DNA from 4 places in the Haloimpatiens massiliensis genome. Region 3 is predicted to be linked to each of the others. Evidence: riboswitches for the same ligand, from Rfam matches in the RefSeq annotation. Region 3 holds a riboswitch; each other region holds the start of a gene.
What was found. Region 3 has a riboswitch for cobalamin ahead of C1715_RS17885 (YitT family protein). Riboswitches for the same ligand answer to the same signal wherever they lie in the genome.

Region 1 (3,219 bases), 1.6 Mb from region 3:
ACGGTATTACACGAATTTTTCAAAAAAGAATGCTTAAGGCACACATTGAAAATCGAATATTGGTAGGCAAGGTAAACAATCATATTTCCGAAAGCTTAAAAAATATACAGATGATTAAATCCTATAGCAAAGAAAATTACATGGAAAAGAACTATACTAAACATTTACTTGATAATTACAAAACAGTTGAGAAGGTAAATTTTTATGATTCTGTATTCTCTCCAATTATTCAGATTATTCGTGCTACAGTTATTGGACTTATTGTAATATTGTCATCGAAACAATTAAATTATCTAGGTATATCTTTAGGTATGGTTGCAGCATCCATTGAATTAATATCTAACTTATTTACACCTATTGAGAACTTGGGTGTGGAACTACAAAGTATTCAAAAGGCTTTATCTGGCATCCACAGAGTGGATAATTTTTACGATGAAAACGAGGATGACTCTAAGAAAAATGAATTAAAGATAGAGGATATCATTAATATAGGTGGAGACGATAGATTATCATTTAATGATGTCACTTTTCAATATGAAGGGGGCAATGATGTTCTTAAGAATATTAATCTTAATTTAAAATCAAATGAGAAGGTTACTTTTGTAGGCAGAACAGGGGTTGGAAAATCTACATTATTCAAGTTGATTATGGGGATTCTTAAACCATCAAAGGGGAGCATCACAATAAACGGCATTGATGTTTACCAAATCCCCAATTCGCAAAAACGTAAAATATTTGGATATGTGGATCAAGACTTTCATATTATAAAGGGAACAGTAGCAGATCAAATTAGTCTTAAGGACGAGAATATTACAAGGAGACAAATTGAAGATGCCTTGTATTTTGTAGGTATGACAGATTATATAGTAACTTTGGAAAATGGTATAGACACTCAAATAACGAGTCATACACTTTTTTCACAGGGACAAAAGCAGCTTTTGGCAATAGCAAGAGCCATTGTGACAGAACCTCCTATACTTCTTTTGGACGAGATTACAGCTAATCTTGATTCTATTACAGAAGAGAAAATAGTATCTGTACTGCAAAAGGCAAGTGAAGCCCATACAATATTGTCCATATCGCACCGTTTATCATCTATAATTGCCAGTGATATAGTGGTAATTTTAGAGGATGGGAGAGTTAAAAGTTCAGGTTCTCCTGAAGAACTTTTACAAAATGATGATTGGTATCGCAGCCATATTGAACTAGAGAAAATGACTTGGAGCTAAAATTATAAATCTTGCATTTTATAGAACCAATTGCTATAATTACAATTGCGTTAAAAATTTAATATGTTGTTTTAGGTATCAGATGATGATTTAATAGGGAAAGTGGTTAAAATCCACTGCAGCCCCCGCTACTGTATACGGAGACGAAACCAAATCCACTGGAGTAATCTGGGAAGGATGGTAGAGAGTGACCCGTAAGCCAGGAGACCTGCCTAAATCAGTATATGAAGCTTCGGAGGGAAGTAAAACATATTTAACAACGACTTTAAGTATTTTTGTAAAATATTTAAGGTACTATTCATTATAGATATATAAACCTTCGCTTTGCGGAGGTTTTGTTTTTTACATAATAAAAATACTTTATTCACAAAAAACATTATGAAATTTTTAAAATCAACAAGCTTTAGATGTTCCTATTATGATAGTATTTTCGAACTTTGATATTTGCGGTTTGAATATAGGGACAAGTTATAACTTATAAGTTAGAAGAATGAGAGGAGTTTTTCAAATGAAAAATATAATGAGTGTTTATCCATTTACAGCAATTGTTGGACAGGAAAATATGAAGAAGGCGTTGATACTTAATGTTATAAATCCATCTCTTGGAGGAGTTTTAATTAGAGGAGAGAAGGGAACGGCTAAATCTACAGCAGTTCGCGCTTTAGCAGAGCTTTTACCAGAAAAAACACAGGTTGAAGGATGTATTTTTGGATGTAATCCTCAGGATAAAAGTACTATGTGTGCGAAATGTTGTGAAAAAGCATCGGCAGGTAAAAAATTAAGTGAAGTTAAGGAAAAAATGAAAGTGGTAGATTTACCTGTTAGTGCTACAGAGGATAGGGTAGTAGGTACTTTAGATATTGAATATGCAATTAAAAAGGGGGAAAAGAAATTTGAGCCAGGAATTTTAGCTGAGGCAAACAGAAATATTCTTTATGTTGACGAAGTAAATCTTCTGGATGATCATGTAGTGGATGTTTTATTAGATTCTGCAGCTATGGGTGTAAATACCATAGAAAGAGAAGGGGTATCTTTTTCTCATCCAGCAAAATTTATTCTTGTAGGTACTATGAATCCAGAGGAAGGAGATTTAAGACCTCAACTTTTAGATAGATTTGGCATGGTGGTTGATGTAATAGGAGAAAGGGATAATGACAAAAGAGTTCAAGTAATAAAAAGAAGACTTGAATATGAAAAGGATAAAGAAGCTTTTATATCAAGCTATAATGAAGAACAGCAGAAGTTAAGAGATAAAATTTTAAAAGCGAAAGAAGTTCTTAAAGAAGTAATTTTTGATGATAAAATACTGGAAATGGCTGCATCCATAAGTATAGAAATGGATGTAGATGGTCACAGAGCAGATATAAGTATGATTAAAACTGCAATAACAATAGCTGCCTTTAATGGTAGATATAAAGTTAATAGCAAAGATATGATAGAAGCAGCAGAACTTACACTTCCACATAGAATGAGAAGAAAACCATTTGAAGAAGGTGTTATAAACTTTTCCAGAGTGGAAGAAATAATAAATGAAATAGCAATGGCTTAATAGAAACATACAATTGATAGAATACAGATTATAATTGAAGGATTATGAAGGAGAAAGGAGTGGTTTTAGGGTGATGAAAAGAAATTGTGTATATCCTTTTTCGGCAATTATAGGACAGGAAAAAGTTAAAAAAGCTCTTATGCTCAATGTAATTAATCCATCTATAGGAGGGGTTTTAATAAGTGGAGAAAAAGGCACAGCAAAATCTACACTAGTAAGAGGGCTGGCTCAGTTGATGAAAGATATGCAAGTTATTGAATTACCTTTAAATGTAACAGAGGATAGACTACTTGGAACAATTGATATTGAAAAGGCAATTGCTAAAGGAGAAAAAAGTTTTGAATCAGGAATACTAAAAAAAGCTCATGGAAATATGTTGTATGTAGATGAAGTTAATCTTTTAAGTGAACATATTGTAAATTGTCTCCTTGAAGTATCTGC
Region 2 (3,219 bases), 470 kb from region 3:
AACTACTCAAGCTAGCAGAATGTCACTGCTTTGGGGTAAATTTTTAGCCATAACCACTATGGGTATAGTAACATCTATAGCTTTTATATCAGGATTAGGTATATCTATGAAAACTTCGCCAGAAGCTTTTAATTACGGTGTAGATGGAGCTAAATTCAGCATGGAGCCTAAAACTTTACTTATTATAGCATTAATAACTGTACTTCTTACTATGGTTTTTGGAGCACTAGCTCTTGCTATAAGTATTTACGCCAGATCCTTCAAGGAAGCTCAAACTTACTTGACTCCTTTAAGCTTTATAGGAATGCTTGGTTTTACATCATACTTCATAGAACCTAAAAATATGTCCATGATATTCTTAAATATCCCTGTGGTAAATGCCACAGCAGTTATAAAAGAACTTATCTTGGGAATGTTTAATGCAAAGCATTTAATAATAGTGCTTGCATGGATGCTCCTTTACATTGCTTTATCCATATCTTTTGCAAGATATATGTTTAGTAAGGAAGAGGTTATATTTAGAACTTAAAAATCAAATCTTAAAGATACAAAGATAATAAGAAAAATGTAAGATGTAAGATGGGGACAGTTAAACAGGGGTTGCATAATGTATAATTAAGATAAAAATTTAGTCGGCTGTTGCATTGCGATAAATACTAAAATATATTGTGCAAGTTTAAAATTTGCACAATATATTTTATATAAATTTCTTAATGCAGCAGCTTTTTTAAAAAGATTTAAAATCAATGACTTCCATTAACTACAGTAAATCCTTTGCCTTTTAGAAACTCTTCTATTTCATTATATCTAGAACATTCTACATCTATGCATAAAGCCATATGTACAGTGTCCACATTTACATTGTGAAGCTGATTTATCTTATATTCTAGTTCTTTATTTAAATCTTTTTCACAACCGTTGCAGTGAAAGAATCCACAAAGTTTAACGTCTTGATCTTTATAAATTTCAAAAGCTTTAGATTTTTCATTAAAAGCTTTAAAACATCCTACTCCAGCACATTCATAGGTGATTTTATTACAAACCATAATCGCTATATTTTTCAAAAGACCATCTCCTAACAAAATAAAATTATAGTGAGCTTAATCTAAATATAACAATATAATGGAATTTATTCAATGAAATTTATATAGAAGCAGTATTGACTAATATAGTTAAATCATATAAAATAATTCCGAAAGGTGAATTAAAACTTTGATAAATCAAAAAAAATGAATTAAAACTTGAATAAATTAAAAATGAATATAAATCTTTTGGGTTCGTAAAAGATTAAAAGGGAAGATTGGTGTAAATCCAACACAGCCCCCGCTACTGTAAGCACTACTTGTAAATAAATATGTCACTGATTTAAAATTGGGAAGACTATTTACAGGGTTTCATGTGTAAGTCAGGAGACCTGCCTAATTGAGCTTATTTGCGTTTTACTTCGGAGGGAGGTAGTAGCTGTATATTTTGTTGTGAAAATTTAGCTATCCTTTGGGATAGCTTTTTATTTTATCAAAAATTAATCAATTGAGGGGAGGACAGGTTTAAAGGCAAAAATGCCTTTAAACGAAAAAATTTATGAAAAAGAAAATAATAAGTATTTTAATAGCTTTAGGAATGATGACATCTTTTGCTGGATGTAAAGATGCCAACAAAAATTTAAATGATACGAGTAAAAATGATAAAAAAGTAGAAGAAAAAGGAAAAGAAAAAAGCAGTCAATATCCATTGAACATAAAAAATTATGATGCAGATGGAAATGAATATGAACTAAAAATAGATAAAAAACCAGAAAAAATTATAACTACCAATCAAACAACTACAGAATTATTACTTACACTAGGACTTGGTAAAAACATGGTAGGTACAGCATATTTAGATAATCCAGTTCTACCAGAACTTAAGGCTGAATATGATAAGATACCAGTTTTATCAGAAAAATATCCATCAAAAGAAGTTATTATTTCTAAAAAACCTGATGCTATAGTGGGATGGTCTTCAGCATTTTTTGAAAAAAATCTAGGTGATGTTAAAACATGGAATGAAAAAGGTATGACTACATTTATTCAAAGAAATACATTAGGAAAAAAATGTACAGTAGATAATATCTATAAGGATATAGAAGACTTAGGAAAAATATTTGATATAGAAAACAAGGCTAATGAAGTAATAACATCTATGAAAAAACGAGTAGAAGATGTCCAAAGTAAGATAAAAGGGAAAAAAGAAGCTAAAGTACTTGTGGTTGAAGGTATAAGTGAAAATAAATATTATGCTTACGGACAAAATTCTCTTGTAAATGACATGGTTAAAATGGCTGGAGGAGTTAATGTAGAAACCAATGAAAAAGGTGGAGAATATAGCGCAGAAAATATACTAAATAAAAATCCAGATGTAATAGTGCTTATACATTTTGAAACTCAAGTTAAGGATAACAAAGAAGCAGATGCCCTATTAAATAATAAAGTACTTAAAGATGTAAATGCTATAAAGAATAAGAAAATAATATACACTCCACTTGCAGAAACTTACGCTGGAGGGGCAAGAACTATAAACGGAATAGAAAGACTTGCAAAGGGATTCTATCCAGAATTATTTAAATAAGCAAAAATATTTTAATAAAAGAAAAATTAGAGGAGAATATCTGAAGAAATGGACAAGAAATGTAACGGGGATAAACAAAAGGTGATATTTAGAAAAAAAACATCTATAATGGTACTAGTTACAATTTTAATAGCATTTTTAGCTATATCAGTGATAATAGCCGTAATATTTGGGCCAGTTAAACTTCAAATTAAAGAGGTATTTAGAATAGTTGTATACAATATATTTAAAATACCTATAGGGGATAAACAAACTCTTGTTAAAGGAGTAAGTTATGAAATAGTATGGGGAATAAGATTTCCTAGGATATTACTAGGTGCTATAGTGGGAGCTGGTCTTTCTGTAGTTGGTGTTGTAATGCAAGCTATGGTTCAAAATACCTTAGCAGATCCCTATATACTTGGAATTTCTTCAGGGGCTTCTCTAGGAGCAACTTTTTCCATAATGATAGGAGTTACTAAATTTTTAGGAGGCAACTCCATAGGAATTTTAGCATTTGTAGGTGCCCTAATCTGTTCAATATGCGTATATACTCTATCAAATATTGGAGGAAGATGTTCATCAGAAAAGCTCATACTTTCTGGTGTGGTGGTAAGTGCCATATGTTCCGCC
Region 3 (3,219 bases):
CGTAAGCTCTCTTTCTCATTTCTCTATCTTTTGACTGTATGAAAGGTTCAAGCTGAGATAAATTTCTCTCTTCTCCTTCAAACATTATCTTAGCTGAAGCCTTCAGTTTATCGTACTCTGTAGTTAATTTATTTTCTTCCTTTAAATACTCTATTATCTTTAAATCAAAAGATTTTAACTGCATTTCTGCCAATGTGAAAAGCTGTTTTCCCCATTTTCCCTCTAATTCTTTTCTAAATTTTGAATTTACTAAGGTTTCATAGTACTTAGATATTAATCCTTCGTACTCTGGCATATTTTCATCCATAAACTCTTTTTCTTTTTCATAAAATTCATCTACTGTGTTTATGGAGTTTCTTATGCCAACTAATTCAGCCATAGATTCTACATCACTTCTTAGGGAGTTTATTTCTTCCATTATTTTATCTTGCTCTTCTAAAGATGCTGCTTCCCTAAAACTACTAATTAGTTTTGTAAAATCTTTTTCTACTTTTTTCATATCTGGTCTTACATATTGGTAATCTTTAAATTTTAGCATAAATTATTCCCCCTCTTTATTAAACTTTACAATGATACCATTTTACCACACTTAAATCTTTTTTTAAATTTCTATTTTCAGTTATTTTCTCTAAATTCATATTATTTTCACAATTCACGCATATTGGACTTTTATTGGAACCATAAAGACCTTAATGGAAGGACTGAAATGGACCGAATTTTTAAGGATAAATTATAAATAAAGAGATACTAAAGTATTATCCATGTATATCCCTAAAATATAGACAATATGACCATTGTCATACCTCATATAGGGATGTACAATAAAGATGAAATAGAGATAAAACTAAATAATAAGTTTTTGGTTTTCTTTTGAGAAATTAAAAGGGAATGTGGTGAAAAACCACAGCAGCCCCCGCTACTGTAATAGTGGACAACTCTTAACAGCCACTGGTTAAAACCGGGAAGGCAAGAGGCGGAAGAAACTAGAGCCAGGAGACCTGCCTAAAACTTACTGTTAAAATTTTTCGGAGGGAAGAATTACAGAAGTATAATGGTAACATTGTGAGCCAATTTATAGAGTTCTACTTTGTGCTTTATAAAATTATCTCCTAAATGATTAACTGTTATCTGCTGTAATGACTTCGCTTAGAAGTCTTTTTATTTTTCAATTAGTTAAAATAGCACATATAAAACAAAGAAGGAAGGAATTTTTATGAATATCAAAAATTTTAAAAGACTACTATGGGTAAGCTTAGGAAGTTTAATATACGCTTTAGCTATAAATATCTTTATATCTCCACATAAATTATTAAGTGGAGGCATAGCCGGTATATCATTACTAGCTCAATATATGAGCAATATTCCCTCAGGTTATTGGGTATTCATATTAAATATACCTGTGTTTATATTAGGACTCAAAAAGATAGATAAAGATTTTATATTTTTTAGTTTAGTAGGAATGTTAACTATGTCTCTTTTCTTAGTACTAACAAAAGACATCTCTTCTTTGGTAACAATAGACGATCTAGTAATGTCAACCGTATTTGGTGCCGTACTAAGTGGCCTAGGCATGGGAATCATATTTAGAAATAGAGCTTCTCAAGGTGGAACAGACATAATAGCTGTAATCATAAGACAAAAAAACGGTGCTAAAATGTCCACATTATATTTTATACTAAATGGCCTAATAGTAGTTATGGGAGTATTTGCTACAAATTTAAAATTAACATTGTACACAGTATCTCTAATGTATATAAAATCTCTAGTAATTGATAAAGTTATAGAGGGGTTTGACCAAAAGAAAATAGTCATGATAGTTACTTCTAAAGCAGAACAAGTATCTCAAAAAATTATGAACAACATAGGCAGAGGTACCACTTATCTATATGGAGAAGGTGCTTATACTGGAGAAAAGAAAAAAATCATATATTGTCTATTAACAACTAAAGAATTAAATAATGTAAAAAAATTAGTAGATGAAATAGATAAAGAAGCTTTAATATCAATATCAGAAGCAGAAGAAATCAAAGGAAGAGGTTTCCTAAAACCTGCCCTATAAGCATAAATTGCAGGGCAATTTATGGCTTAAGTGTGCTAGTGTGCTAGTGGCTAGAGGACTAGAATTTAGTTGTAGTGGAGAGTTGAGAATTAATAATTAATAGTTAATAATGAAGGTGAATTTTTCTTCATCCCATTACGAAAAATTTGAAATTTAAGATAGCTAATATAATTTCACGTTGTGAAATTATATTAGCTATCTTTTTTGGCTTAACTTAAATCTTTTATTGGCGGTATTCAGTCTAAATACGTAGATATGGTCAAAAACTCTTAAAGGAGTTTTATTATAGTATTTAAAATCTAAAATCCAGTCCGTGCTTAAACTTTAAAAATTACTACTAAATCATTTAACGATTGGTAATTGGGACTAGAGACTAAAAGAAAGGCTACCCCTAAAAAATAATATAGTAAGCCTTTGCTTTTTTCTTACAATTAAATATGTTATAATATGTAATATATATATTTTTTTGTGGGAGGTAACTAATTATGTATGACCCATTTTATAACCCAATCGAAGAAATCCTTGGAAAAATATTTATAGGTGCTTTTTTAATTTTTCTTATTATAATATCAATTCTAGGAATCAAATATCCTAAAGACATATTTATGTTCCGTTTAAAATCAAAATTTAAATTTGGAGCCGAACCTAATGAAAATGCTATAAATTCTACAAAACTATTCTTTAAAATATTTCTTGTAATATGCTTAATATTTTTTTTACTATTAATATTTTTGTAAAAAATCAACTACTTTCTTTATAATTTATTTAATTTCTATATTTTCCTATTTGTATATAGAAGGAGGCCATTTACAGTGAACACATTAAAAAAACTTACGTATAGTAAGAAATTTATTATCTACTTTACTATATTGTATATTGCCATAATTGCTGGTTTAGCAGTGTGTAATATAAATCATATAGATGACTATAAAAACAAAACTCTAGGATATTTTTACAACATAACAACAGTGACTAAAAATAATGAAAAAATGTATAAATGGCATTTAGGTGTACCTAGTAGCAAAGATACGAGATATATAATACAAACATCAGCAAATGAAAAGGAACTTAGAGAGTTTAAGAACTCATTAGATGCTACAGACGAAAAAAAACATGGAATTTTATTAAAAATTTCATGTTTAATATATTTCATAATAAGT
Region 4 (3,219 bases), on a different contig from region 3:
ATTTGCATATTTTGATGAATATGTAAATTTTGAAGAGCTTATATTTGCATCGGATTCTTTTTATAGAGATCATACTATGCACTGTCTATGGGTATATTTTTTAGGTGAATATATTATAAAAAATCATGAATTTAAGATTTTTTTTAACAAATACGGTAAGGAAGATGAACAATTAAGGCAAATATCCGATGTGTTTAGAAAAAGTAAATATTCAGAAGTATTTCAGGATGTAATTGAGTTAGATGATCTTATTAAAGAATTTGAAGATTATAATGATTCCGTAAGATGTTTAGGAGCTTTAACTCATGATCTTGGCTATCCTATAAAGAAAATAAATTCTATAAATAAAAATATAAAAAGTATACTGCCTCATTTTGGAATAAAAGACTTTAGTGAATTTGATTTTAGTTATTCAGATATACACGATAATTTAATAAAAGATTTCATAAATCTTATAAGTTATAATTTTAGTTTTTTACGAAAATCAGGTGAAGAGTCAGAGCAAATTATTAAAAAGATATTTAAATTTAATGGATATAGTGGGGAGATAAAGGGAGTAAATGAAGAAGCAATTTTAAATTTAACAGAAGAGGAGAGTAAAATTTTAAAAAATAATAAACTTAAAATGCAGTTGTACTTTAGTTATTCTAGGCACATTAGATATTCAAAGGATTTTGAAAACTACCAACATGGAATAATGAGTGCTTTTCTTTTGTTTAGAAAATTGTCCGTATTTAGTAATAGACCTTTTAACTATTCAGATTACAAAACATTAAATGTAAATAAATATGATTATGTTAAGACAATGGTACTTGTATCAATACTTATGGCTATATCTGATCATACTAGTGAAGGTTTTCAAATGAAAGGAATTATTGATGATTCGTCCTTTTTGACCTTTATAGATGAGCTTGAGGAATTTTCGAGAATTTCTAGAGCTAATCAAAATAGACAATATATAAATGAGTTCTGCAAATCAAACATATATGCTGAGGATGGATATCTAAATATTGATTTTATCTTTGATAACACTGAAATAGATAATCTTGATCCTGAAGAAGCTTTCAAAGGAAGATGTAAAAGATTTCTCACTCTATTTAATATAAGTGAACTGGATGATAATTTTAAACTTAGACTGAGATGTATTGGAAAGCTACCTTATGACAATAATGTGTACATGCTAGAATTAAGAAGGAAATTTGCTAATATAACTATAAATAATGAGGAAAAGAACATACCTGAATATCTTAAGACAAAGCAGTTTTTAACAAGAGAAGCTTATGCTTTAAGCAGAGGAAAGTAAAGAAGTAGGGGGACGGTTAAGAATTTTTAGATAAAAGTTCTTAACCGTCTCTATTTTTATCTTATTTTTCTTAAAATAAATAAATTATTTCTAAATTTCTTCTTTATTTCGTATTTCTACTGATTTCTACTATTGACAATATTATACCGTATAGTTAATATTATCTTGAACATGTTAATAATTTAATAATAAAATATGGGTTTCGTTGCTGAAGAGTTATTTATTAAGATTTAGCAATGGATTAAAAGGGAATCAGGTTAAAATCCTGAACGGTTCCGCCACTGTAATAGAGGAGTTTAAGAATATTATGTCACTGGGTAACTGGGAAGACATTTTTAAATGATGATACTTAAGTCAGGATATCTGCCTATATTTTTCACCAAAGTCTCTACGATTAATAGGGGGGTGTTAAATGTGGAAATGTTTTCATATTATTTATTCGCTGTCTTTTAACCTCGTGTTAGAAGATTTTTTTATGTGATTTTTTAAAAGTTTATGTTGTATACTTACTAGTTTTAAAGTTACATAAGGTACATGAAAAGAAATAACAAGTTAAATATACTAGCATACTGACTTATTATTTTTAAATTCAAACTGATGTATTTAAATTTAACTATATTAATAGAATTACTAAGTTTAAAATGGAAATTTACAGCATTTTAAAATAATATGTACTATATCTTAAATCAATAAATTAAAAGGTGTGTGAAAAATGAAAAAAAAGTTAAATATATTTAAACATTTTTTGGCCATGGTAATTATTATGGCTATGGTATTAACGAATTTTACCAGTGTATTTGCTGAAACGAAAAAAACAGATAAGTTAGTAGAAGCTGGTACTACTTTAAACTGGCCACAATTTATGGGAAATTTAAAGCTTCAAGGAGTATCTGATGCCAAAACCCCAAGAAATGGTGAAGAAATGGAATTAAAGTGGAAATATACTGAATCTAAAAGCGATTCGGATTGGGTTACTACTCCAGGCACTCCTATTATAGTAGGGAACTATACTTATTGTTATATATATGAAAAACTTATTAAATTTGAAACTAGTACTGGAAAAGTAATAAAAACTGCACCAGCTCCAGGAGATGCCGCATTTTTTATAAATTTGGCTTATGGTGATGGTAAGATTTTTGTTCCAAGACATGTTACAAGAAAAAACGGACAGCCAGGGAAAACATATTTAATCGCATATGATGCAAATACTTTAGAACAGTTATTTGTTACTGCTTCAATAGCAGAGGGTGCACAAATTCAAGCACAGGTATTTTACAATGATGGTTATGTATATACAGGACCAAGAGATCGTAATGGAAAATATGCTGCTTTTAAAACTACAGATGTAGATCCTTCAAAATCAGATGAAGTGGTAGAATCAGCATGGACTGTAGAAACTAATACAATGTTAGGATTTGGAACAAATGCGGGTCCTGCATTTGTAAATGGAGCAGTTATATTTGCAGATCAAGGTAAAATTAGAAGAGAGGGTAGTGTAGTAAGATCTGTTGATGCAAAAACAGGAAAAATAATTGATTCCATGGTTTTACCAAATAAAGAAGTGGTTTCATCCACTATTGTATATTATCCAAAGAATAACCGTATATATATATCTGCTAGCGGTGCTGGAAGTCTGGGAGCTGTAGTACGTTCATATGAGATAAATAGTGATGGGTCTTTTAAAAAAGAGAGTATGAAGGCATACATTTCTGATGTTGATGGTGGTGGAACTCAATCAAGTCCAGTAATTTATAATGATAGATTATATCTTGGTGGTGGTGGACATACTATGGGAAGTAATGAACCATTCCACGTAATAGATGCAAACACTATGGAAGAGATTTATAGGATAGATGAAATTATTACAAAAGGTACTCCTATATTAACTACAGCTTATGCCACAAAAGAAAATAATC

Region 1: another riboswitch for cobalamin. It lies ahead of C1715_RS10205 (magnesium chelatase ATPase subunit I); the one in region 3 lies ahead of C1715_RS17885 (YitT family protein).
Region 2: another riboswitch for cobalamin. It lies ahead of C1715_RS15870 (ABC transporter substrate-binding protein); the one in region 3 lies ahead of C1715_RS17885 (YitT family protein).
Region 4: another riboswitch for cobalamin. It lies ahead of C1715_RS07165 (LPXTG cell wall anchor domain-containing protein); the one in region 3 lies ahead of C1715_RS17885 (YitT family protein).

Annotation. Positions count from the first base shown of each region.
Region 1 covers NZ_LT854640.1:430,779-433,997, forward strand. Annotated here, with positions in the region: gene C1715_RS10200 (ABC transporter ATP-binding protein) at 1-1,229, shown strand, start outside; cobalamin riboswitch at 1,286-1,459, shown strand; gene C1715_RS10205 (magnesium chelatase ATPase subunit I) at 1,738-2,778, shown strand; gene C1715_RS10210 (magnesium chelatase subunit D family protein) at 2,852-3,219, shown strand, end outside.
Region 2 covers NZ_LT854640.1:1,603,141-1,606,359, forward strand. Annotated here, with positions in the region: gene C1715_RS15860 (ABC transporter permease) at 1-529, shown strand, start outside; gene C1715_RS15865 (CGGC domain-containing protein) at 744-1,064, opposite strand; cobalamin riboswitch at 1,257-1,436, shown strand; gene C1715_RS15870 (ABC transporter substrate-binding protein) at 1,582-2,607, shown strand; gene C1715_RS15875 (FecCD family ABC transporter permease) at 2,656-3,219, shown strand, end outside.
Region 3 covers NZ_LT854640.1:2,073,047-2,076,265, forward strand. Annotated here, with positions in the region: gene C1715_RS17880 (M3 family oligoendopeptidase) at 1-538, opposite strand, end outside; cobalamin riboswitch at 844-1,020, shown strand; gene C1715_RS17885 (YitT family protein) at 1,214-2,059, shown strand; gene C1715_RS17890 (DUF6199 family natural product biosynthesis protein) at 2,545-2,796, shown strand; gene C1715_RS17895 (hypothetical protein) at 2,872-3,219, shown strand, end outside.
Region 4 covers NZ_LT854639.1:409,051-412,269, reverse strand. Annotated here, with positions in the region: gene C1715_RS07170 (hypothetical protein) at 1-1,303, shown strand, start outside; cobalamin riboswitch at 1,484-1,688, shown strand; gene C1715_RS07165 (LPXTG cell wall anchor domain-containing protein) at 2,016-3,219, shown strand, end outside.